Regions from separate parts of the Mesorhizobium sp. M0772 genome, predicted to be linked through region 3. Evidence: predicted binding sites of a transcription regulator. Region 3 holds the regulator's gene; each other region holds the start of a gene.
The links. Region 3 encodes PhoB, which activates phosphate uptake and scavenging genes when phosphate is short. Its sites were predicted from a motif close to TGTCATNNANCTGTCAT; they were not measured.
Positions count from the first base shown of each region.

Region 1: NKI06_RS28670 (YdcH family protein) is a predicted target of PhoB. The motif match lies at 4,851-4,867, and genes of this name have one in related genera.
Region 2: ugpB (sn-glycerol-3-phosphate ABC transporter substrate-binding protein UgpB) is a predicted target of PhoB. The motif match lies at 1,587-1,603, and genes of this name have one in related genera.

Region 1 covers NZ_JAMYPB010000072.1:6,601-14,363, reverse strand. Annotated here, with positions in the region: gene NKI06_RS28695 (Stf0 family sulfotransferase) at 1-253, opposite strand, end outside; gene NKI06_RS28690 (sterol desaturase family protein) at 333-1,469, opposite strand; gene NKI06_RS28685 (chloramphenicol phosphotransferase CPT family protein) at 1,634-2,185, opposite strand; gene NKI06_RS28680 (transglycosylase SLT domain-containing protein) at 2,200-3,057, opposite strand; gene ispG (flavodoxin-dependent (E)-4-hydroxy-3-methylbut-2-enyl-diphosphate synthase) at 3,061-4,314, opposite strand; gene NKI06_RS28670 (YdcH family protein) at 4,602-4,781, opposite strand; gene NKI06_RS28665 (YdcH family protein) at 5,021-5,224, shown strand; gene NKI06_RS28660 (IclR family transcriptional regulator) at 5,249-6,064, opposite strand; gene NKI06_RS28655 (transporter substrate-binding protein) at 6,181-7,050, shown strand; gene NKI06_RS28650 (amino acid ABC transporter permease) at 7,120-7,763, shown strand, end outside.
Region 2 covers NZ_JAMYPB010000007.1:67,237-74,999, forward strand. Annotated here, with positions in the region: gene ugpA (sn-glycerol-3-phosphate ABC transporter permease UgpA) at 1-142, opposite strand, end outside; gene ugpB (sn-glycerol-3-phosphate ABC transporter substrate-binding protein UgpB) at 214-1,524, opposite strand; gene NKI06_RS06780 (hypothetical protein) at 1,710-1,856, shown strand; gene NKI06_RS06785 (bifunctional diguanylate cyclase/phosphodiesterase) at 2,004-4,451, shown strand; gene tlpA (thiol:disulfide interchange protein TlpA) at 4,548-5,240, opposite strand; gene argH (argininosuccinate lyase) at 5,276-6,676, shown strand; gene NKI06_RS06800 (hypothetical protein) at 6,745-6,951, shown strand; gene lysA (diaminopimelate decarboxylase) at 7,032-7,763, shown strand, end outside.
Region 3 covers NZ_JAMYPB010000042.1:372-8,134, reverse strand. Annotated here, with positions in the region: gene NKI06_RS23340 (substrate-binding domain-containing protein) at 1-293, shown strand, start outside; gene pstC (phosphate ABC transporter permease subunit PstC) at 389-1,849, shown strand; gene pstA (phosphate ABC transporter permease PstA) at 1,846-3,162, shown strand; gene pstB (phosphate ABC transporter ATP-binding protein PstB) at 3,180-4,004, shown strand; gene phoU (phosphate signaling complex protein PhoU) at 4,045-4,749, shown strand; gene phoB (phosphate regulon transcriptional regulator PhoB) at 4,766-5,455, shown strand; gene NKI06_RS23310 (ROK family protein) at 5,486-6,721, opposite strand; gene xylF (D-xylose ABC transporter substrate-binding protein) at 6,987-7,763, shown strand, end outside.

The DNA of each region.
Region 1 (7,763 bases), on a different contig from region 3:
GCATCAGGCGCAAGCCGAAGACGGCCGTTCCGCCCTTTCCCGCGCTGATTGCCGCCTTGAGGTAGGCGACATCGAAGTCATGCGCGCTCATCGTCTCGGGATGCGGCAATTTCCACTCTTCGGCCCATTCCGCCTTGTCCTCCCGCCTATAGAAGGAGTGCGGATCGCCGGCTGTTTTCATCGATGCCAGCAGACCGCACAGCAATGTGCTTCCGGTTCTCGGCGTGCCGCAGATTATGTAGCCGTCACGCATCTGGGGGCTCTGTCGCTTGTCATGGATTGGGCTACCTCGCCAGGCGCGGTGACACGCGCGCTTCGCTAATGGATCCAGTCTAGCCGCGCCGGAAGGGATAGAGGAATTGCTGCCAGTATCCGTTCGGAACGGGATGTCCGTGAATGCCGTAGCCGTTCGGCCAGCGTCCTTCAGGCATATGGTGGGTACCGAACAGCCGGTCGAGCAGCGGGAAATGGATGGCGAAGTTTACGTCGATCGCTTCTTTCTCGAGGCCGTGATGCCAGTGGTGGTAACGCGGCGACACCAGCACCTTTTCGACTGGACCGAAACTGGTTCCGATGTTGGAATGGATGAAAGACGAATAGACGTAGACGATCAATATATACGTCTGGATAGCCGATTCATCGAACCCCAGCACGAACATCGGGGTGGCCGTCAGGCTGCGCAGCACGATAATTTCCAGGAAATGCATGCGCGCACCGGCAATCCAGTCCATCGACTTGGCGGAATGGTGCACGGCATGGAACTTCCACAGCCAGGGAATGCGATGAAAGGCCCGATGCACCCAATACTGGGCAAGGTCGGTCAGGAACATTACCGCCAGCAGTTGCACCAGCCACGGCAAGTCGTGGACCCAGGCGCGCACCGAACCAAGGGCGCCCTGCGCATTGACGAAGTTGGACGGCGCCAAGGTCAGGTAGGTCAAAATCTGCACCAGCAGCGATGAGACCAGATAGTAGAACAGGTCCTCGCGCCATTCGTCGCGGAACACGGTCTGATCCTTGTTGCGCGCGAAAAGACGTTCGAGCGGGACGAACAGCACACCCATGAACAAGGCGTTCAGGATGAAGAAATCGAGCCCGAAGAACACCCCGTCTATGTGCAGTTGATGGCGCACCGGAAGCATGCCGACCAGCGACGCCAGCAGCACAGTGAACATGGCTGCCGCGCCGAGCGTCTTTTGCCTGCGCAGCGTCATGCTGAGGATCGCCAGGATATAGCCGGAGATGAGGACGAAATAGAGCACCGGCTTGAAGAACAGCATCTGGTGGATGGGGGCCAGATCCGGCATCGATGTAAGCGACGGGTAGCGCAGCACGATGACCATCAGCAGGGCGGTGACCCCGGCAAGCAAGCCAATCGAGCCGGACAGCCAGCCAGAACCGAACGGCCGTTTGGCGCGCGGCGTTTCAAGTTCACCGACGACGCGTCTAAGGAAATTTGTCACCGGCATGATGTTCCCCCGTTAACGGCCCCAAAGGTCTCGCCGGAAATTTCCACCCGTCTTACTACAGCAAGGCTCATAAATATTAATCGACACGACTTTGCAGGCCAGAGACGGCTATCTGCGTTTTGGGCAATTGGTAAAAGCTGCGATCGTGTCAAAGACACCGGCCACTATAGTCGGAATCTTTCCTGGATGCGACGGGCGCATTCAAGCGGCGTCAGCCGGCTGGTGTCGACTTCGAGGTCGTAGTCCATGCCCTTGTGGACGCGTCCATATTGCCAGCGCGCCAGGCCCGGCAGCCTGTCGGCGCGCGCGGCCTCGCGCGCTTCCAGCACCTCCAGCGGCGCCATGACGCCGACCAGATGCAGGTCAAAGCTCGACAGCAACTCGACATACTCCGCTATCTCTTCATTGAAGATCACCTCGTCGACAATGAGATTGTTGCCTTGCCCGGCCATGGCGGCGATGGCATGGCGCATGCCGCGCATGGCTCGCGCGCCGACCAGCCCGCTCCTGATCACCACCGACGGCTTGCCGTCTTCCGGCACGGTCTCAAAGGAAAACCCGTCGGCATGATCCTGCAGCGCCGGCGGCAGCATGTCGATGAAAGCATCCATCTGGACATGCAGGAAGGGCTCGGTGGTGATTGTTTGCAGCGCCCTGGCGATCGAGCTTTTGCCGGCGCTGCCGACGCCATTAAGCAGGACGATTTTGGCCGTCATGTCGCCCCCTCGGCCTATCGGTTGCGCACGACGATACAGGCGCCGCCGACGCTTTGCAGTTTCTGGCAGATGACGTTGGCGGCGGCACGGTCGTCGACGCCGATCCTGACGGCGTAGATGCCGCGTCGGCCGATCGGCGTGCGCACCCGGCTGACCACCGGGTCACGACCGGAAAGCAGCGCCGGAAACCGGCTCCTGACCCTCAGCCACTGATTGATCGCCGCGCCCCTGCGGAAATTGCCGGCCACCTGGACGCCCCATGGCTTCACATTGATCGACGCCATCGCCACGGTTCTCGACATGATCACCGGCAGCTTGCGGCAGGCGACGGCAAAGCTGGTTTTCGCGTCGAGCGGCTCGACCGTCCCGGCGTAAGCGCTGTCGGAAAACTTGTCGACGGGTTCGCCCATGACGTCGAAGACATAGCTCTCTGTCTCCATCGGCAGGAAGCCGCCCGAACCCAGCCAGCGCGACACCCGGTTCTCGCCGGCATTGTAGGCGGCCGCCGCCAGGCCGAGATTGCCGTAGGCGAGCTTCATCTCGCCGAGATATTTCGCCGAAGCCGGGATCGCCTGGTCGATGTCGAAAGGATCGGCCAGCCCGCGCATCTTGGCGGTGCCCGGCATGAACTGGGCGATGCCTTCGGCACCGACCGGGCTAACCGCATTGGGATCGAAGCGGCTTTCTTTCCAGATCAGCCGGGCGAAGTAATCCTTCGGCAGGCCGTTCCGCTCGGCATGCGTCTCGATCAGGTCACAGACATGGCCGATCAATCGTTTCGCCGCCGAGCGCGATTGCGGTGGATCGGCAAGTGCCTGTCCGGCACTCAGCCCGCAGAGCAGGATCACACCGGCTTTGAGCAGCCCCCGCATGGCTCATTCGGCCGCGGCTTTGCCGTGCTGGCCAAACCGCCGCTCGATATAGTCGGCAACCATTTTTTCGAAATCGGCGGCGATCGACGGACCGCGCAGCGTCGCCGACTTCTTGCCGTCGACGAAGACGGGTGCGGTCGGCATCTCGCCGGTGCCGGGCAGCGATATGCCGATATCGGCGTGCTTGGATTCGCCGGGGCCGTTGACAATGCAGCCCATCACCGCGACCTTGAGGTTCTCGACGCCGGGATATCTCTCCCGCCAGACCGGCATGTTCTTGCGCAAATCGGCCTGGATGTTCTGGGCGAGCTCCTGGAACACGGTGGAGGTCGTGCGACCGCAGCCGGGGCAAGCGGCGACGATCGGCACGAACTGACGGAAGCCCATGGTCTGCAGCAGTTCCTGCGAGACCTGCACCTCGCGAGTGCGATCGCCATTCGGCTCCGGCGTCAGCGAGATGCGGATGGTGTCGCCAATGCCTTGCTGCAAGAGGATGCCCATGGCAGCCGACGAGGCGACGATGCCCTTCGAGCCCATGCCGGCTTCGGTGAGGCCAAGATGCAGCGCATGGTTGGAACGCGTGGCAAGCTCGGTGTAGACGGCGATCAAATCCTGCACGCCGCTGACCTTGGCCGACAGGATGATCTTTTCGCGGGCGAGGCCTATCTCTTCGGCCATTTCGGCCGACAGGATCGCCGACTGCACGATCGCTTCGCGGGTTACTTCCTGCGCCGTCAGCGGAAAGCCTTGGCGCTGGTTCTCGTCCATCAGCCGGGTGAGCAACTCCTGATCGAGCGACCCCCAATTGACGCCGATGCGCACCGGCTTGTCGTATCTGATCGCCATTTCGACGATCGCTGCGAACTGGCGGTCCTTCTTGTCCTTGAAGCCGACATTGCCGGGATTGATGCGGTATTTGGCCAGCGCCTCGGCGCAGGCTGGATGGTCGGCCAGCAGCTTGTGCCCGATATAGTGGAAGTCGCCGACCAGCGGCACATTGATGCCGAGCCGCTCGAGCCGTTCGCGGATGCGCGGCACGGCGGCGGCGCTCTCGTCACGATCGACGGTGATGCGCACGATCTCGGAGCCAGCGCGATGCAAAGCCGCAACCTGCGCGACGGTCTGGTCGATATCGGCCGTGTCGGTGTTGGTCATCGACTGCACGACGACCGGCGCGCCGCCGCCGACGACCACGCCGCCGACATCGACGCCGACCGATGTCCGGCGCGCAAAGGGGGAGGAAAAATACCCGGTCATGCCGGCAGCCTCTTGATCACCCGAGCGACACACGTCCACGTCGACGCACGCTCAATCAGCTATCAGCGCATAGCGCTGAGGTTCGGGCATGAGGTGGAGGAGCAAAGATGGCTTGTCAATGGCGACAGACAAGCAGAGCCGCCAAATCGCAGCAGCGCGGCGACCCCACAGACGGGTTTCGCCGGCCAACAGTATGGGAATTAGTAGCAAAAACAGGCCTCCGGCGGCATGTCGCCACCGGAGCGATAGTCACGCGCCAAGGCGGCGCGTCTAATCCTGGAAGGGCGTCAGTGTCTCGTCGGTTTCGCCTTCAGTTTTTCAATCTCGTCCTTGAGTGCCAGCTTGCGTCGCTTCAGATTCACGATTTCGAGGTCGTCGACCGATGGATGGTTCATCGCATCGTCGATCTCGCGTTCGATATCACCGTGTTTCCGCTGCAACTCATCAAGATGGGATGCAAGAGACATGATTGGTTCTCCCTTTCATGGTTTCCTCGATTGCAGCCGTCAAAGGCACGTCCACCGCAGGTCGCATCTGTGACGGCACCATGACAGTCTGCCACCATCCGGCTGCGATGTCGAATGCTGCGTGGTAGCATTCCACGACAATGTGATATGTGATATTGGCTGCGCGCCGGCGGCAATTGATGCCGCCCCCGCCCAATCATGCCCATTGCCGGGCGCCGCAGACATGCAGACGGTAGAGAATGTCCGACCAGGAAAAGGCCGATGTCCGCCTCGAATTTTCCCGCCTGAAGCAGGAGCATGCCGATTTCGACGCGGCCATCAATGCGATGATCGCCATGGGCTGCGACCCCTTGCAGATCCAGCGCATGAAGAAGAAGAAGCTTTTCCTCAAGGACCGGCTGATGGCGCTGGAAGACAAGATCATTCCGGACATCATCGCTTAGCCGACGGCCTCGGGGCCTAACTGCTCACCCCGCTATCGACAGCCGCGCCGCGCGATGGCGCAGCAACGTCAGCAATTCGTCGGTCTTCTCCGCTGAAGTGTCGATCGGCACCACCAGGCACATCGTCGCCTCGACCTTGCCGGCGGCCGCGAAGACAGGGGCGGCCAGGCATTTGGTGTAGGCGTCGACCAGCCCCGAAGTGATGCAATAGCCGGTCGTTCTGGCCGTCGCGATATCGGCAACGAAGTCGTCGAACTGCAGCCTGCGGCCGTCGGGCAGCAAAAGGTCGTCTTCCGAGACCATGTCCTGGATGGCGGCCCTTTCCAATCCGGCCAGAAGCAGCCGCCCCGATGCCGTCCATGGCAGCGGGATCTGCAGGCCGGTGGCCGAGCTGATGCGGAACGGCCTGGTGCCGGGGCTGGAATGGACGATGGTATAGCGCCCGCTTTGCAGCATGCACAATTCGGAGGTCTCGCCGGTCTCGCGCGACAGATTGTCGACCTCCTGCCGGCCCCGCCTAAGCAGGTCGTTGCCCCTGACATAGTCCATTCCATAGAGGTAGAGCTTCTTGCCGAAATAGACCCGGTTGCCGTCGCCCTCCATCTCCAGGAGACCCGCATCGACCAGCGAACGCACCAGCGTATAGGTGGTGGAGCGCGGCGCATTCACCCCCTTGGCGAGATCGCCAATGCCGATGGCGCGCTGCGTAACATGCAGGAAGTCCAGGATCTCCAGCACCCGGTTGAGGCCCTTCTCGCGCGAGCCGGAGGTCTTGTCGGGCGTCGGGCTCCCGGCTGGACCAAGCTCCGCCCGATCCGTGAGTCCATTGCTGTCTTGCATAACTGATTCCTGATGTTAGTATCTGTCTTGTATAGGATACATGTGTCTATTGTAAGAGACAATCAGGTCGGCGACACGTGTGTCTGTAAGGGGAACTCAAACAACAGGAGGTCGCAGTGAACGACGCATCCAAGCGAGATTTTCTGAAACTAGGCAGGGCCGGGCTTGCAACGGCGGGCGTGATGACCGCTGTCAGCGCCGAAAAGGCGGCGGCACAAGCCGCATCCGACAGCGTTCTGCGCACCGCGCTTGACCGCGGCAAGCTGATCGTCGGCACCGGCAGCACCAACGCGCCATGGCATTTCGAAAACGATGCCGGCGAGCTGGTCGGCATGGACATCACCATGGGCCGCATCCTGGCCAAGGGTCTGTTCGACGATCCGAGCAAGGTCGAGTTCGTCATGCAGGATCCGGCGCAGCGCATCCCCAATGTCACCACCAACAAGGTCGACATTACCATCCAGTTCATGACCATGACCGCGCAGCGCTCGCAGCTGATCCACTTCTCCAGGCCATACTATGTCGAGGGCGTCGCCCTGCTGACGCTGCCGACGGCGGAAAACAAGACCTTCGACAAGCTGCTCGCCGGCGGTTCGGCGACGCGCATCTCGATCCTGCAGAATGTCGATGCCGAAAGCTCGGTCCATTACGCCCTGCCGGAGGCGCAGGTGCTGCAGATCGACACCCAGGCCAATGTGCTGCAGGCACTGGAATCGAAACGCGCCGATGCCGCCGCTGTCGATCTTTCAACCGTGCGCTGGCTGGCCTCGCGCAACCCCGACAAATATTTCGATGCCGGCAAGAGCTGGTACTCGATGCTCTACGGCGCGGCGGTCAGGCAGGGCGACCTGGACTGGCTGACCTTCGTCAACCAGACCTTCACCATCGCCATGTTCGGCCATGAGACCGCACTCTACGACGCCGCCTTCAAGGACTATTTCGGCCAAGAGCCGCCGGCCCGCCATCCCGGTTTCCCGGTTGTCTGACAAGTGCTGGCGGAAGGGTTAGCCCTTCCGCCTTCTAGTTCGCATCCCCTTGGTTATTGCGGGAGACGCATGGGCTATACGCTCAACTTCAACCTGATCTGGCGCCATTTCGACAAGCTGTGGGGCGGCCTTCTGCTCAGCCTCGAGCTTGCCGTGATTTCGATTGCCATCGGCGTCGTCATCGGCCTGGTGCTGGCGGTCTGGTATGTCTCGGCCGGACGCGTGGTGCGCGCCATCATTGCGGCTTACGTCGAATTCATCCGCAACGTGCCGCTGATCCTGCTCGTCTATCTTGTCTTCTACGGCCTGCCGACGGTGATCGACGTCGCCTACGACGCGCCGACCTCGTTCGTGCTGACGCTGTCGGTCTATAGCGGCGCCTATCTGGTCGAGGTGTTCCGCTCCGGCCTGGAAGCCGTGCCGCGCGGCCAGCTCGATGCCGGCAAGGCCATCGGCCTGACGCCCTGGCAGCGGCTGGTTCATGTGCGCCTGCCGACCATGCTGCGCATCACGCTGCCGGCGCTGTCCAACACCTTCATCTCGCTGTTCAAGGACACGTCCATCGCATCGGTCATCTCGGTGCCCGAGCTCACCTTCGGCGCCCAGTGGATCAACTTCAACACCTTCCGCATTGTCGAGGTCTATCTGGTGACGACGGCGATGTATCTGGTGACCGGTTACACCCTGCTGTTCGGACTGCGGCTGGTCGAACG
Region 2 (7,763 bases), on a different contig from region 3:
GCCCGAACGGGTCTTCCCTGAGCATCGACTGGTAGAGCGCCTGCCCCGTCGGCCAGTAGAAAAAGATCAGCGTAATGGCGAGTTGCGGCGCCACCAGCAGATAAGGCAGGGTCTTGTTGGGAAAGACGACGCGTGGAGACAGGGTGATTCCCTCGCTGTGCAGGAAATCGTCCACGCGGGTCCGCGTGGACGAGGTTCAACTGACAAATCGCTTCAGTTTCCGATCGCTTCCTGAATCGCCTTGTTGCCGCGTGCGACCGCGTTGTCGAGCGCCTGCTGCGCAGTCTGCTGGCCGGCCAGCATCTTCTCGAACTCCTCGTTCTCGATGTCGCGCACCTGCGGCAGGTTGACGAGGCGCACGCCCTTCGAGTTCTCGGTCGGCGCCTTGCCCAGCATCTGCAGGATCGGCGTCTCACGGCCCGGATTCTTGTCATAGAAGCCGGACTTCTTGGTCGCCTCATAGGCAGCGAGCGTCACCGGCAGATAACCCGACTTCTGGTGCAGATACTCCTGCACTTCGGTCTTGGACAGGTAGGAGAAGAACGCCGCGACGCCCTTGTATTCCTCGTCCGATTTGTTGCCGAACACCCACAGGCTGGCGCCGCCCGGCGTGGTGTTCTGGGGCGCGCCCTTTGCGTCACTATCATAGGGAAGCTGGCCGATGCCGTAGTTCATGCCCGACTTGACGATGTCACCGAGACCCCCCGACGATTCGGTGAAGATGCCGCATTCTCCGGCAAGAAAGATCTGCTTGGCTTCGGATGTACGGCCGCCATATTTGAAGGTGCCGTCCTTGGCCAGGTCGGCGAGCGCCTGGAAATGATTGACGAAGATCGGCGCATTGATCTTGAGCTCGACGTCGGTTCCGGCAAGTCCGTTCTGGTTGGTGCCATAGGAAACGTCGTTCCAGGCAGCGAAGGCCTCAAGGTGGATCCAGGTCAACCACGTCGAGGTATAGCCGCAGGAAGCGGCGCCGCTCGCTTTGATCTTCTTGGCGGCTTCCCACACCTCGTTCCAGGTCTTTGGCGGATTGTTCACATCAAGCCCGGCCTTCTGGAAGATATCCTTGTTATAGTAGAGGATGGGCGACGAGGAATTATAGGGGAAGGACAGCATGGTCCCGTCCGGCTTCGAATAGTAGCCGACGATGCCGGGCAAATACTGGCTCTTGTCGAAGGTCACGCCGGCGCTGGTCAGCACATCGGCCACCGGCTTGATCGCACCTTCGGCGGCCATCATGACGCCGGTACCCACGTCGAACACCTGGATGATGTCGGGCGCTTGCCCCGCACGAAAGGCAGCGATGCCGGCATTCAGCGTTTCGGGATAGGTGCCCTTGAAAACAGGGAGAATTTCATAGTCGCTCTGGCTGGCATTGAAATCCTTGGCGATCTTGTCGACCACCTCGGCATTGGCGCCGGTCATTGCATGCCACCAACTGATCTGGGTGGCGGCGAAGGCGGAGGTGGTGGAAAGCAGGGTCAAGGTGGCGGCAACACCGGCCGCAAAGCCGAACAACTTCATGTTTCATCTCCCGTTTGTCATTGGCGAAAGGGGCGCTCCCGCGAACGCAATATGTGTCTCTGATGACAATCGGACAACGGATTTGTTGCTGTTTCGTGAATTTCATACCCGGCTAACTTCGCGCCCCCTCGCCTTGCAACGAGGACCGAGAGAAATGCCAAGCCGGCTCAGCGATAGAATGGGGCATGGTGGGCCTGCAAGGATCGCCGACCGCCCAGCGATGCGTGAAGGGCCCGCGTGACAGCGCCACGCACCTGCACCGTGCGGCCGCCAAACCGGCGCTCGGCCAGATCGAGATCGGCCGAGCGGCATCGCGCCAGGCGCTGCTGTAACCGTGCGTCTGGAATGAGACAGGATCGCCGCAACGTACAACCCGAAAAACCCGCTGTAGTTGTAGTTCGCATAACCGATTCTTCGTCAAGCGTGGCATACTAATCAAGTGGACGGCTTGATTGCTGTGGGAGAGCAGGTGGGGCGAGATGCTGACGGTCTATAATTGTATCGTGCATGAGCACGATCTGAGACTGGTCGCACTGGCAGCGCTCATTTGCGGTATTTCTTCCTTCTCGGCGGTCAACCTGCTTCGCCATGTCGACCGCTCGAGCGAGCGCAACCGCTATACCTGGCTGATGATAGCAGCCACTTCCACCGGCTTCGGTATCTGGGCGACGCACTTCATCGCAATGCTTGCCTTTTCTCCCGGAATCCCCAACGCCTACAATACGGAAATGTCGGCGCTTTCGCTCGCCGGTTCCGTCGCCCTGACCGCTGCGGGCATGTGGATCGCCACCTTGCGCCGGGGCATCGACTACCCTCTGGTCGGCGGCGCGGTCCTCGGCGCTGGTATCGCCGCCATGCACTATATCGGCATGGCCGCCTTCGAGGTCGAAGGGCGCATCGTCTGGAACCCGCTGCTGGTCGGCGTCTCGGTGCTGACAGGCGTCACCCTCGCCGCGCTGGCGCTGCTGGTGGTGTTGCGACGGCCGTCCATGCAGGCCACAATCGCCGCCGCCATCCTGTTGACGCTGGCGATCTGCAGCCTGCACTTCATCGCCATGGGCGCGGTGTCGATCTTCCCGGACTCCTCCATCGAGATATCGCAGTTCACGGTCGAACCGGTGTCGCAGGCCTTCGCCGCCGCTGCAGTCAGCCTGGCTATCCTGGTGCTTTCAGCCGCAGCATTGTGGATCGACCTTCGCTTCCGGCGTCACAAGCTCGAGGCCGAGCGCATGCACGGCCTCGCCAACGCCGCCGTCGAGGGGCTGATCGTCTGCGATGGCGCCCGCATCGTCAGCGCCAATGACAGCATCGCGGCACTCACCGGCATTGCGCCGGAAGTGCTGAACGCGATGCTGCTTGGCGATCTCTTCGGCGAACGCACCGCGGCCGGCATGTCCGACTGCAGCGGACAGGCACAGGAAGCCGAACTCAGAGCCCATGACGGCGCCACCATCCCCGTCGAACTTATCGCCAGAAGCATCGACTATTGCGGCAAGCGGCACAGCGTTGTCGCCGTGCGCGACATCCGCGAACGCAGGAAGGCCGAGCAGGAGATCCTGCGCCTCGCCCATTTCGACCCGCTGACCGGGCTCCCCAACCGCCGCAGTTTCTCCGGCCGGCTCGAGGCCGAAATTGCCGCAATGGACCGCGGCGGCAAGGGTGGGCATCTTGCGCTGCTGCTGCTCGACCTCGACCGCTTCAAGGAAGTGAACGACCTGTTCGGGCATGGCGCCGGCGATGCCATGCTGCAGAAGGTGGCGCTATGCGCCTCCGCCGTGCTCCGCCACGGACAGATGCTGGCGCGTCTCGGCGGCGACGAGTTCGCCATCATCGCTCCGAACCTTCCCGATCCGCAGGCGGCCGGCCGCATCGCCGAGGCGGTGCTGGCGGCCATGCGCGAGGAAAACCGGCTGTCGGTCGGTGGCGGGCTGGTGTCGGCCAGCATCGGCATTGCACTTTATCCGCTCGACGCCGATGAGCCGACACTCCTGGTCAGCCACGCCGACACCGCGCTCTACCGCGCCAAGGCCGAGGGCAAGGACACTTACCGTTACTTCGAGGCCTCGATGGGCGCCGAGGCGCGAGACCGGCGCGTGATGGAGCACGAACTGCGCCAGGCGATGGCGCGCGATGAGTTTCGCCTCGTCTACCAGCCACAAAAGGAGATCAGCAGCGGGCGGATGGTCGGGTTCGAAGCGCTGATCCGCTGGCGCCATCCGCAGCGCGGCGACGTGTCGCCGGCGACCTTCATCCCGGTGGCCGAAGACAGCGGCGTCATCATCCAGATCGGCGAATGGGTGCTGGCGACGGCCTGCGCCGAGGCTGCGCGCTGGAAGAACCCTCTCACCGTCGCGGTCAATGTCTCGGCGGTGCAGCTCCACAATCCGAATTTCAGCCGCAAGGTGCATGAAGTCCTGCTCGGCTCCGGCCTGACGCCCGGCAGGCTCGAACTCGAGATCACCGAAACGGCGCTGGTCAAGGACATGCCGCGCGCGCTGGCGACCTTGCGCCAGGTGAAGGCGCTTGGCGTGCGTGTGGCGATGGACGATTTCGGCACCGGCTACTCCTCGCTGTCCAATCTCCGCGCCTTCCCCTTCGACAAGATCAAGATCGACGGCTCATTCATCAAATCAGTCGACAGCAACGGCCAGGTGGCAGCCATCGTGCGCGCCGTTCTGGGGCTTGGCCGCGGTCTCGGCCTGCCGGTTCTGGCCGAGGGCGTCGAGACGCTGGGCGAGCTGAAATTCCTCGACGCCGAGGCCTGCGAGATCGGCCAGGGCTACTATCTAGGCCGGCCCAGCCCGATCGAGGCGTTCAGCGAATTGACCGGCGTAGCGGCACCGGCGGCACAAGACGACGCCGGCGTTAAACAACGCGGCGGCAGCATCTTGATGCTGCCGCCGGCGGCGGCCCTGCGCTCAGCCTAGAGCAATTTCAGGAAAAGTGTGAAACGGTTTTCCGTCCGAAATTGCGTCGAAACAAAAAAGTTAGCGCGGGCCGTTTCGACGAAACGGTGAACCGCTCTAAGGGGCGAGTGCGGCCTCGACCAGGCGCTTGGCATCCGGTCCTGACCATTCGGCCGGTCCGTTCATATGCGCGATCAGGCAGCCTTCGCCATCGATCAGCATGGTGACGGGGAGGCCTAGCGCCAAGCCACGCGTCTTGACGTCGTTGAACAGCGCCAGCGTCGAATCGCGGTAGTAGCCGAGCGACCCGATGCCGATATCGGCGAGGAACTTCTTGGGCTTCACATCGTCGCCGGCATCGACATTGACCGCGACCACTTCGAAGGCATCGCTGCCCTTTTCCTTCTGCAAGGCGTCGAGCGCCGGCATTTCGGCGCGGCAGGGCGCGCACCACGTTGCCCACAGATTGAGCAGCACGGTCTTGCCGGCATGATCGGCGAGCGTCATCGGCTTGCCGTCGGGACCGTTGAAGGCGAGACTTTCCAGCGATTGCGGCGGATCGGCGGGCAGCAATGCCGCAACCTGGCCGGTGGCCGCGGCGGCAACTTTTTTGGCGCGGTCGCTCTTGGCGGCGCAGGCGACGTCGTCCTTGCTGTTGCCCGCGCCGGCCGCAGGTGCGCTGCCGGTGGCTGCGTTGTTGCCAGACCCGCTCTCGCTGACATATACCGCGACCGCGCTGGCCAGCACGCCCGCCAGCAAAGCGGCGAGGATCAGGCGCGGGGCCGGGAAGTATCTGTTACCGTCTGCCATTTTTCTAAGACTGCTCCGGAGCACGGGTTATAGCGATGAGCGACAAGAAGGCCAGCAACCAGATGTGGGGCGGACGTTTTGCCTCGGGTCCGGCCGCGATCATGGAAGCGATCAACGCATCGATTTCGTTCGACCGCAAACTCTATGCCCAAGACATAAGAGGTTCGGTCGCCCACAGCGAGATGTTGGCTGAAACGGGCATTATTTCGGCGGCCGATCAAGAAAAAATCGCTCACGGGCTGAACACGATCCTGAAAGAGATCGAGGCCGGCACGTTCGAGTTCTCGACCCGGCTGGAAGACATTCACATGAACGTCGAGGCCCGCCTTGCCGACCTGATCGGCCCGGCCGCCGGCCGCCTGCACACGGCGCGGTCACGCAACGACCAGGTGGCGGTGGATCTCCGGCTTTGGGTCAAGGACGAGTGCTTTCGCGTCGCCGAGGCGCTGAAGGGGCTGATCTCAGCCTTGCTCGACCGCGCCGAGGAGCATGCGGCGACCGTGATGCCCGGCTTCACCCACATGCAGGCGGCGCAGCCGGTGACCTTCGGCCATCATTGCATGGCCTATGTCGAGATGTTTTCGCGCGACCTGTCGCGGACCCGCGATGCCATCGAGCGGATGGATGAAAGCCCGCTCGGCGCGGCAGCGCTTGCCGGCACCAGTTTTCCGATCGACCGCCACAAGACCGCGAAGGCGCTCGGCTTTCGCGAGCCGATGCGCAATTCGCTCGACAGCGTCTCCGACCGCGATTTCGCGCTGGAGTTCTTGAGCCTGGCCGCGATCTGCGCCACGCATCTGTCACGGCTCGCCGAAGAAATCATCATCTGGTCGACGCCGCAATTCGGCTTTGTCAGGCTGTCGGATTCCTTCTCCACCGGCTCCTCGATCATGCCGCAGAAGAAGAACCCGGACGCCGCCGAACTGGTGCGCGGCAAGACCGGCCGCGTCACCGGCCATCTGGTCGGGCTGCTGACGGTGATGAAGGGCATGCCGCTGACCTACGGCAAGGACATGCAGGAAGACAAGGAATCGGTCTTCGACGCCGCCGAGACGCTCGATCTGATGCTGGCGGCGATGACCGGCATGGTGCGCGACATGACGGTCAATGCCGCCGCCATGAAGAAGGCCGCCGGCTCGGGCCACGCGACCGCGACCGACCTCGCCGACTGGCTGGTGCGCACGCTGGGCCTGCCCTTCCGTGAGGCACACCATGTCACCGGCCGCGCGGTGGCGGTGGCCGAAGAGAAGAAGGTGAGCCTTGAAAAGCTGTCGCTGGAAGATCTGCAGTCGATCAACCCCGGCATCACGGCAGACATCTTCTCGGTTCTGGCCGTGCAGAATTCGGTGAAGAGCCGCACCAGTTTCGGCGGCACGGCGCCGTCGGAGGTCAGGAAGCAGATCCGCAGCTGGAAAAAGCGCATCGCCAAGGCATGATGCCGGGGTGCAATGCGCCTAAAACTCGGTTAAAAGCGCAGCACATAAAGTTTCGGACGGATGGATCGATGACCGCAAGCAGGATTTTGGTGACGCTGACGCTGCTGACGGCGATGGCTGCCGTGACCGCTTGCGGCCGTAAGGCTGGTCTCGATACGCCCTATGAAGCGGCCGTCCAGGCCCGCAAGGACGCCGAGCGCGCCAAACAGCCGGTGCCGCCGGAGCCGGAAAAACCGGTCGTGGACAAGAAGTTCATCCTCGACCCGCTGATCTAGAGCCGATGAGACCGGCTTGGTCTTTCTGACCAGGTCTCGTGCTAACTAGGTCTCGTGCTCCAACTTCCGGAAACACTCTCGTGAACCATTTCGATTACCGCGACGGCGTGCTCCATGCCGAGGACGTGGCGATACCAGACATCGCCGCAAGCGTCGGCACGCCGTTCTATTGTTATTCGACGGCAACCTTGACGAGGCACTACCGGGTGTTCGCCGGGGCCTTTGCCGGGCTCGACACGCTGGTCTGTTACGCCTTGAAGGCGAATTCCAACCAGGCGGTGCTGCGAACGCTGGCAAAGCTCGGCGCCGGCGCCGACACCGTCTCGGAAGGCGAAATGCGCCGCGCGCTCGCCGCCGGAATCCCGGCCAACAAGATCGTGTTTTCCGGTGTCGGCAAGACCGCGCGCGAGATGGATTTCGCGCTCGAGGCCGGCATTCTCTGCTTCAATGTCGAATCCGAGCCGGAGCTTGAATTGCTGTCGGCCCGCGCCACCGCGCTCGGCAAGGTGGCGCCGGTGTCGCTGCGCATCAACCCGGATGTCGACGCCAGGACGCACAGGAAGATCTCCACCGGCAAGGCCGAGAACAAGTTCGGCATTCCATGGCAAAGGGCGCGCCAGGTCTATGCCCGCGCGGCCGGTTTGCCGGGCACCAAGCCCATCGGCATCGATACCCATATCGGCAGCCAGATCACCGAGTTGCAGCCCTTTGACGATGCTTTCGCGCTTCTGGCGGAACTGGTCGGCGCGCTGCGCGCCGATGGCCACGCCGTCGAGCATGTCGATCTCGGTGGCGGCCTCGGCATCCCCTAC
Region 3 (7,763 bases):
TCGCCTTCTACGAGAACAATGCCGACAAGCTGAAGGTCGCCACCGTGGAAGGCATCGTGCCTTCGACGCAGACCATCGCCGATGGCACGTATCCCGTGTCGCGGCCGTTGTTCTTCTACGTCAAGAAGGCGCATCTGGGCGTCGTTCCCGGCCTCAAGGAATATGTCGAGTTCTTCCTTGATGACCAGATGATCGGCCCGGAAAGCCCGCTCGCCCAGTACGGCCTGGTTTCCGCTCCCGACGCCGAACGTCAGGGCCAGCGCGACGCCTTCGCCGCTGGAAAGACAATGTAATCAACGGACGGATCAGGGCGCGGATGAACTCCGCGCCCTGACTTCGCCGCTTGCCGCAACGGCTGCGGCGATCTGAATTTTCCCTGGGGTGGGTTATGTCGTCCTTGCTCGTACTCGCCATAGTCATCGCCATAGGCGTGGTCGCTTTTGTGGTCGGCCGCCAGCGCGCCGCGGCGCAGGATACCGGCAAGGTCAAGCCGCATTCGCGCGCGCATTATCATGGCTGGTGGGCCTTTCTGCTCGCGGTCCTGCCTGCCGTCCTTTTGCTCGCCGTCTGGGATATCGGCTCTTCCTTCTATCTCGACCGGCATATCCATGCCGCTTTGCCCGAGCGCACCGCCGACACAAAGGTGGCCAGCGAAGCGCTCGACGCCAGCCTGGTGAAGAGCCTGGCCAAGGGCCTGCGCCGGCTCGATGGCGATACCGCACTTCCCGCTACTTTCGCCGAATTGCAGCCGCTGCTCGCCGCCAAGGGCGTGGCACTGGCCAGCGACACCCAGGACTATATGATTCCGATCGCGGTCGAGGCGAACCAGGTCCAGGACCGGCTCGGCCTGTTCAGCGCCGTGCTGACCTTCGCGCTGTCGGTCGCCGGCGCCTTCTATGCGCTGAGGCAGATCGCGCCGCGCGCCAGGGCGCGCAACAATGTCGAGAAGCTGATGCTGTGGGGGCTGCTTGCGGCCTCGACCATCGCCATCCTGACCACGGTCGGCATCGTGCTGTCGATGCTGTTCCAGACCATCACCTTCTTCGAGAGCGTGTCGCCGATGAGCTTCTTCTTCGGCACGGTGTGGGATCCGCGTTTCGCCGCCGCCGGTTCCGGCGGCAGCCAGGGTCAGTTCGGCCTGATCCCGCTTCTCGCCGGCACGCTCTACATCGCCGCCGTCGCCCTTCTGGTGGCAGTGCCGGTCGGGCTGATGTCGGCGGTCTACATGTCCGAATATGCCTCGCGCGGTGTGCGCTCGGTGGTCAAGCCGGCGTTGGAACTGCTGGCCGGCATTCCGACCATCGTCTACGGCATCTTCGCCGTTGTCACGCTCGGACCGTTCTTGCGCGACCTGTCGGCGGCACTCACCGGCGGCTCGCCCTTCATCCAGGGCCAGAGCATCTTCACCGCCGGTCTGGTGATGGGCGTCATGCTGATCCCGGTCGTGTCCTCTTTGTCCGACGACATCATCACCGCGGTGCCGCGCGCAATGCGTGACGGCTCGCTCGGCCTCGGCGCCACGCGCTCCGAGACGATCAAGCGGGTGATCCTGCCGGCGGCACTGCCCGGCATCGTCGGCGCCATCCTGTTGACGGCGTCGCGCGCCATCGGCGAGACGATGATCGTCGTGCTGGCGGCGGGCGTCGCCGCCAATCTGACGGCCAATCCGTTCGAGGCGATGACGACCATCACCGTCAAGATCGTCAACCAGCTGACCGGCGATCTCGAGTTCAACTCGCCGCAGACGCTGGTCGCCTTCGCGCTCGGCCTGACGCTGTTCGCGCTGACGCTGGTGATGAACATCGTCGCCCTCTACATCGTGCGCAAGTACCGGGAGCAGTACGAATGACCGACATCCCCCTGGACACGATGGCGGGTGCCGTCGCGCGTCCGCGCCGCGACATCGGGCTGAAGGCGCGCTATGCCGCCGAACGCCGGTTCCGCATCTATGGCGTGATTGCGATCTCGGTGGGCCTGGCGTTCCTGGCCATCATGCTGATCACCATCGTCTCGAAAGGCTACACCGCCTTCTGGCAGACGACGGTGACGCTGCCGGTCACCTTCGACGAGAAGGTGATCGATCCCTCCGGCAAGCGCGCCACCGACCCTACCGTGCTGATCAAGGCGAACTATCCCAAGCTCGCCGAAAACGCGCTGGTGGCCAGGCTCGGCATCGATCCGGCCAACAAGCCGATGATGCTGAAGCTCAAGGGCTTCCTGTCGGAAGGCGCCCGCGTCCAGCTGCGCGACATCGTCTCCGCCGATCCGTCGGTGATCGGCAGGACGCGTGACGTCGACATCCTGGCTGCCGCGAACCTCGACTCGGCCTTCAAGGGTCAGATCGACCTCGGCGTCGATGAAGCGCGCCGCAAGGTGTCCAACCAGCAGATCGACTGGATGAACAAGCTTAAAGCCGACGGCGTGATGGCCGAGCATTTCAACACCGGCCTGTTCACCTATGGCGCCTCCAGCCGGCCCGAAACGTCGGGCATGGGCGTGGCGATCATCGGCTCGTTCTACATGATGGTGATCGTGCTGTTGCTGGCGCTGCCGATCGGCGTCGCCGCCTCGATCTATCTCGAGGAATTCGCCAAGAAGAACCGCTTCACCGACCTGATCGAGGTCAACATCAACAATCTCGCGGCGGTGCCGTCGATCGTCTTCGGTCTGCTTGGCCTTGCCGTGTTCATCAACTTCCTCGGCATGCCGCGCTCGGCTTCCTTCGTCGGCGGCCTGGTGCTGACCTTGATGACATTGCCGACCATAATCATCGCCACGCGCGCCGCCCTCGCCGCGGTGCCGCCGTCGATCCGCTCGGCGGCCCTAGGTCTCGGCGCCTCCAAGATGCAGATGGTGTTCCATCACATCCTGCCGCTTGCCGCCCCAGGCATCCTTACCGGCACCATCATCGGCCTGGCGCGTGCGCTCGGCGAGACAGCACCGCTGCTCTTGATCGGCATGGTCGCTTTCGTCGCCGATTATCCGGCGACGCCTTTCGATCCGGCGACCGCGCTGCCGGTTCAGATCTATATGTGGGCAAACGAGGCTGAGCGCGCTTTTGTCGAGCGCATGTCCGGCGCCATCATCATCCTGCTCGTCTTCCTCATGGCCATGAACATCACCGCGATCGTGCTCCGGCGCCGGTTCGAGCGGCGCTGGTAGAAAAAAGGCAATTTGGTATGAACATCATGACCGAACAGTCCCTTGAGCATGCAGTGGGCGACAAAATGAACGCCAAGTCGAACGAAGTCATCAAGATGCGCGGCGACAAGGTCGGCGTCTTCTACGGCGAGAAGCAGGCGTTGTTCGACGTCAATCTCGACGTCCGCCAGAACCAGGTGACGGCGCTGATCGGCCCGTCCGGCTGCGGCAAGTCGACCTTCCTGCGCTGCCTCAACCGCATGAACGACACCATCGATTCGGCGCGGGTGACCGGCAAGATCACGCTCGATGAAGACGACATCTACGACAAGAACATCGATGTCGTCGAACTGCGCGCACGCGTCGGCATGGTGTTCCAGAAACCCAATCCGTTCCCGAAGTCGATCTACGAGAACGTCGCCTACGGCCCGCGCATCCATGGGCTGGCCAAGCGCAAGTCCGACATGGACCAGATCGTCGAGCAGAGCCTGAAGAAGGCGGCGATCTGGAACGAGGTCAAGGACCGCCTGCAGGAGCCCGGCACCGGCCTGTCCGGCGGCCAGCAGCAGCGCCTGTGCATCGCGCGCGCCATCGCCGTGTCGCCGGAGGTGATCCTGATGGATGAGCCCTGCTCGGCGCTTGATCCGATCGCCACCGCCCGTGTCGAGGAGTTGATCGACGAACTGCGCCAGAACTACACGATCGTCATCGTCACCCACTCGATGCAGCAGGCGGCGCGCGTGTCGCAGCGCACGGCGATGTTCCATCTCGGCTATCTCGTCGAGGAGGGCGCAACCGACAAGATGTTCACCAACCCCGACGACAAGCGCACCCAGGATTACATTACCGGCCGCTTCGGCTGAGCCTCCGGCGGGTGAATTTTCAGGCACGAGGACCAAGATCATGGGTGAACATACCGTCGCCTCCTTCGATGAAGAGCTCGGGCAGATCAGCAAGCTGATCCGCGACATGGGCGATCTGGCAGGCTCGATGGTCAGCGGCTCGACCAGGGCGCTGCTCAATTCGGACAATGCGCTGGCACAGCGTGTCGTTTCCGACGACGCCATCATGGATGCGCGCCAGCGCGAACTGGACGACCGCGCCATCACGCTGATCGCCAAGCGCCAGCCGATGGCCAACGATCTGCGCGCCGTGGTCGGCTCGATCCGCATGGCGGGCGACCTCGAGCGCATCGGCGATCTCGCCAAGAACATCGCCAAACGCGTCGGCACCGTGGGCTTGAGCGTCACGCCGCGCGACTTCTCGCACTCCATCGATGCCATGGCGCAACTGGTGCTGATCCAGGTGCAAGGCGTCGTCGAGGAATATGCCGCCACCGATGCGGCAGCTCTTGCAAAACTCAGGAATGACGACGAGCGCATCGACGTCAAATACACGTCCGTGTTTCGTGAGCTTTTGACCTACATGATGGAAGACCCTCGCAACATCACCGCCTGCACGCATCTCTTGTTCTGCGCCAAGAATCTTGAGCGCATCGGCGATCATGTCACCAACATCGCCGAAAATGCGTATTATGTGCTGACCGGCCAGCAATTGCCCGCCAATCGTCCGAAGCAGGACGAGACGGCGATGGCCACGCCGGCCTGATGAGGGTGAACTGCCTATGATCGCGCCACGCATCATGGTCGTGGAGGACGAGGAGCCGCTGGGCGTGCTCCTCCGCTACAACCTCGAATCCGAAGGCTATCAGGTCGAGGTGGTGACACGCGGCGACGAGGCCGAGATCCGCCTGCAGGAAAACGTGCCCGATCTCCTGGTGCTCGACTGGATGGTGCCCGCTGTTTCCGGCATCGAGCTCTGCCGGCGGCTTAGAGTGCGGCCCGAAACCGAGCGGCTGCCGATCATCATGCTGACCGCGCGCGGTGAGGAAAGCGATCGCGTGCGCGGCCTGTCCACCGGTGCCGACGACTATCTGGTCAAGCCATTCTCGACGCCGGAGTTCATGGCGCGCGTGAAGGCGCTGCTGCGCCGGGCCAAGCCGGAAGTGCTGTCCAGCGTGCTCAAGGTCGGCGACATCGTGCTCGACCGCGAGTCGCACCGTGTCTACCGCAAGAAGAGCGAGATCAGGCTCGGACCGACCGAGTTCCGGCTGCTCGAATTCATGATGCGCCATCCCGGCCGCGTGTTCTCGCGCAGCCAACTGCTCGACAATGTCTGGGGCGAGACGATCTATATCGACGAGCGAACCGTCGACGTCCATGTCGGGCGCTTACGCAAAGCGGTCAACAACGGCCGCATGCCGGATGTCATCCGTACCATTCGCGGCGCCGGCTACGCGATCAGGGAAGACTAGGATGCTGCGCGTCGCGCCGTTGCCGGCCATTCAGGCGACATGCTTGCCGGATTTGGCCTGAATGCCCGGCGCGAAAATCTCCTGATCGACGAAGCCGAGCGCGCGCATGGCACAGCCTTCGCGGATCAGCGGCAGCTCGTTGGGCTCGGTGTCGAAGGAGATCGACTTCGAGTGCTGGCCGCCGGCGGTCTGGGCGATCGCTTCGCGCAATGCCGGCTCGATCAGGTCGAAGGCGGCGGCGCTGACGCCAACCATGGCGACAGGCGCCGGGTCGATCAGCGCAAACAGGCTGCCGAGGCCGAAGCCGAGCGCCTCACCGGCCTTGCGATAGGCTTCGCGCTCCGGGCCATCGGTTTCGCGGGCGCGCGCGGCGAGTGCGCGCATATCAGCGTCGCCGATATCGACCGGCTCGGCATCTTCGCTCATCATTTTGGCGCTGCGCCAGATGGCGTAGTTTCCGGCATAGGCCTCGACGCAGCCGCGCCGCCCGCAGCGGCAGAGCGCGCCGCCCGGACGGTGGATCATGTGGCCGAACTCGCCGCCCGAGGAATGGGTGCCGGTGAACAGTTCGCCTTTCAGCACCAGCCCCATGCCGATGCCGTGCGACAAGAGGATCGCGATGAAATTGTCGCGGTAGCGCTCGGGCTGGCGCCATTGCAGGGCCACCGCCATCATATTGCAGTCGTTCTCCATGGTGGCAGGAATGCCGAATTCCGCTTCCAACATGTCGGCGAAGGCAATGTCGGTCAGTGGCGTGATTGGCGACCACAGCATGGCCCGCGCCTGCGAATCGGTGATGCCCTGGATGCCCATGGCAATGCGGGCGATGCTCTGGACATCGAGGTCCGGGTCCGCGAGACGCCGCCCGACGATTGCTACGCATTCGCCGATCAGCTCGTCGCGCGGCATGGTCAGCGTGTCGAGCCGGCGCTGTTCTTCCGCGACCACCTGGCCGGCATAGTCGATGACGGTGACGGAGAGGAAGTTCAGCGACAGCACCACGGTCATGACCGCCGCCGCTTCCGGGTTGAGGCCAAGGCCGACCTGCGGCCGGCCGCGTTTCAGCGAGCCGGTCTCGCCAGGCTTGCCTTCAATCAGGATGCCTTCTTGAATTAGATCAGACGAGATTGCCGATATCGTCGAATGGCTGAGGCCGGTGGTCGCCGCAATCTCGGTCCGCGACGGCTGGCCGGCCCGGCGCACGGCCGAAATCACCATCGCACGGTTGCGACGGCGCAGATCGTCGTGGCGGATCCCAACCGACATTTGTTTCCTCCCGGCCTCCTCGCGCCTCATGATAGTGAAGGCGTTCGACGGCACCAGCCAAATATTGGCAGACGCCGGCAGCCCTGTCATTGTTTATTGCGGAGCTCGAAAAAATTCGGCAACGCCATCAGAATCCATCATAATCGATGTTGACAGTGCCTTATCATTGAACCAGTATTTTTTCGAGGCTCGAAAAAATGGAGCCTCTTTGTGCAGGCCTTCGGGCCGGTTTTGTCGCGCCGTGGGCGGCGCAGGGAGGGTTATAATGAACAGATTTGCAGCCGCCATGCTGGCGGGTGTCGCCATGTCGCTGGCGCTGATGTCGGTCGCGCAGGCGAAGGACAAGGTCATCGGCGTGTCGTGGTCGAACTTCCAGGAAGAGCGCTGGAAGACCGACGAGGCGGCGATGAAAACGGCGATCGAGGCTGCCGGCGACAAGTACATTTCGGCCGACGCGCAGTCCAATCCCGGCAAGCAGCTGACCGACGTCGAAAGCCTGATCTCGCAGGGCGCCAACTCGCTGATCATCCTGGCGCAGGACGCCTCGGCCGTCGGCCCGGCGGTGCAGAAGGCGCTGGACGAAGGCATTCCGGTCGTCGGCTATGACCGCCTGATCGAGAACAAGGACGTCTTCTACCTGACCTTCGACAACAAGGAAGTCGGCCGCATGCAGGCCCGCGAAGTGTTCAAGGCGAAGCCCGAAGGCAACTATGTCTTCATCAAGGGCTCGGGCTCGGATCCGAATGCCGATTTCCTGTTCTCGGGCTCGATGGAAGTGCTCAAGGAAGCCATCGACTCGGGCAAGATCAAGAATGTCGGCGAGGCCTATACCGATGGCTGGCTGCCGGCCAATGCCCAGAAGAACATGGAACAGTTCCTGACCGCCAATGACAACAAGGTCGATGCCGTGGTTGCGGCCAATGACGGCACCGCCGGCGGCGTTGTCGCCGCGCTGACGGCGCAGGGCCTTGCCGGAACGGTTCCGGTCTCGGGCCAGGACGGCGACCATGCCGCTCTGAACCGCATCGCGCTCGGCACGCAG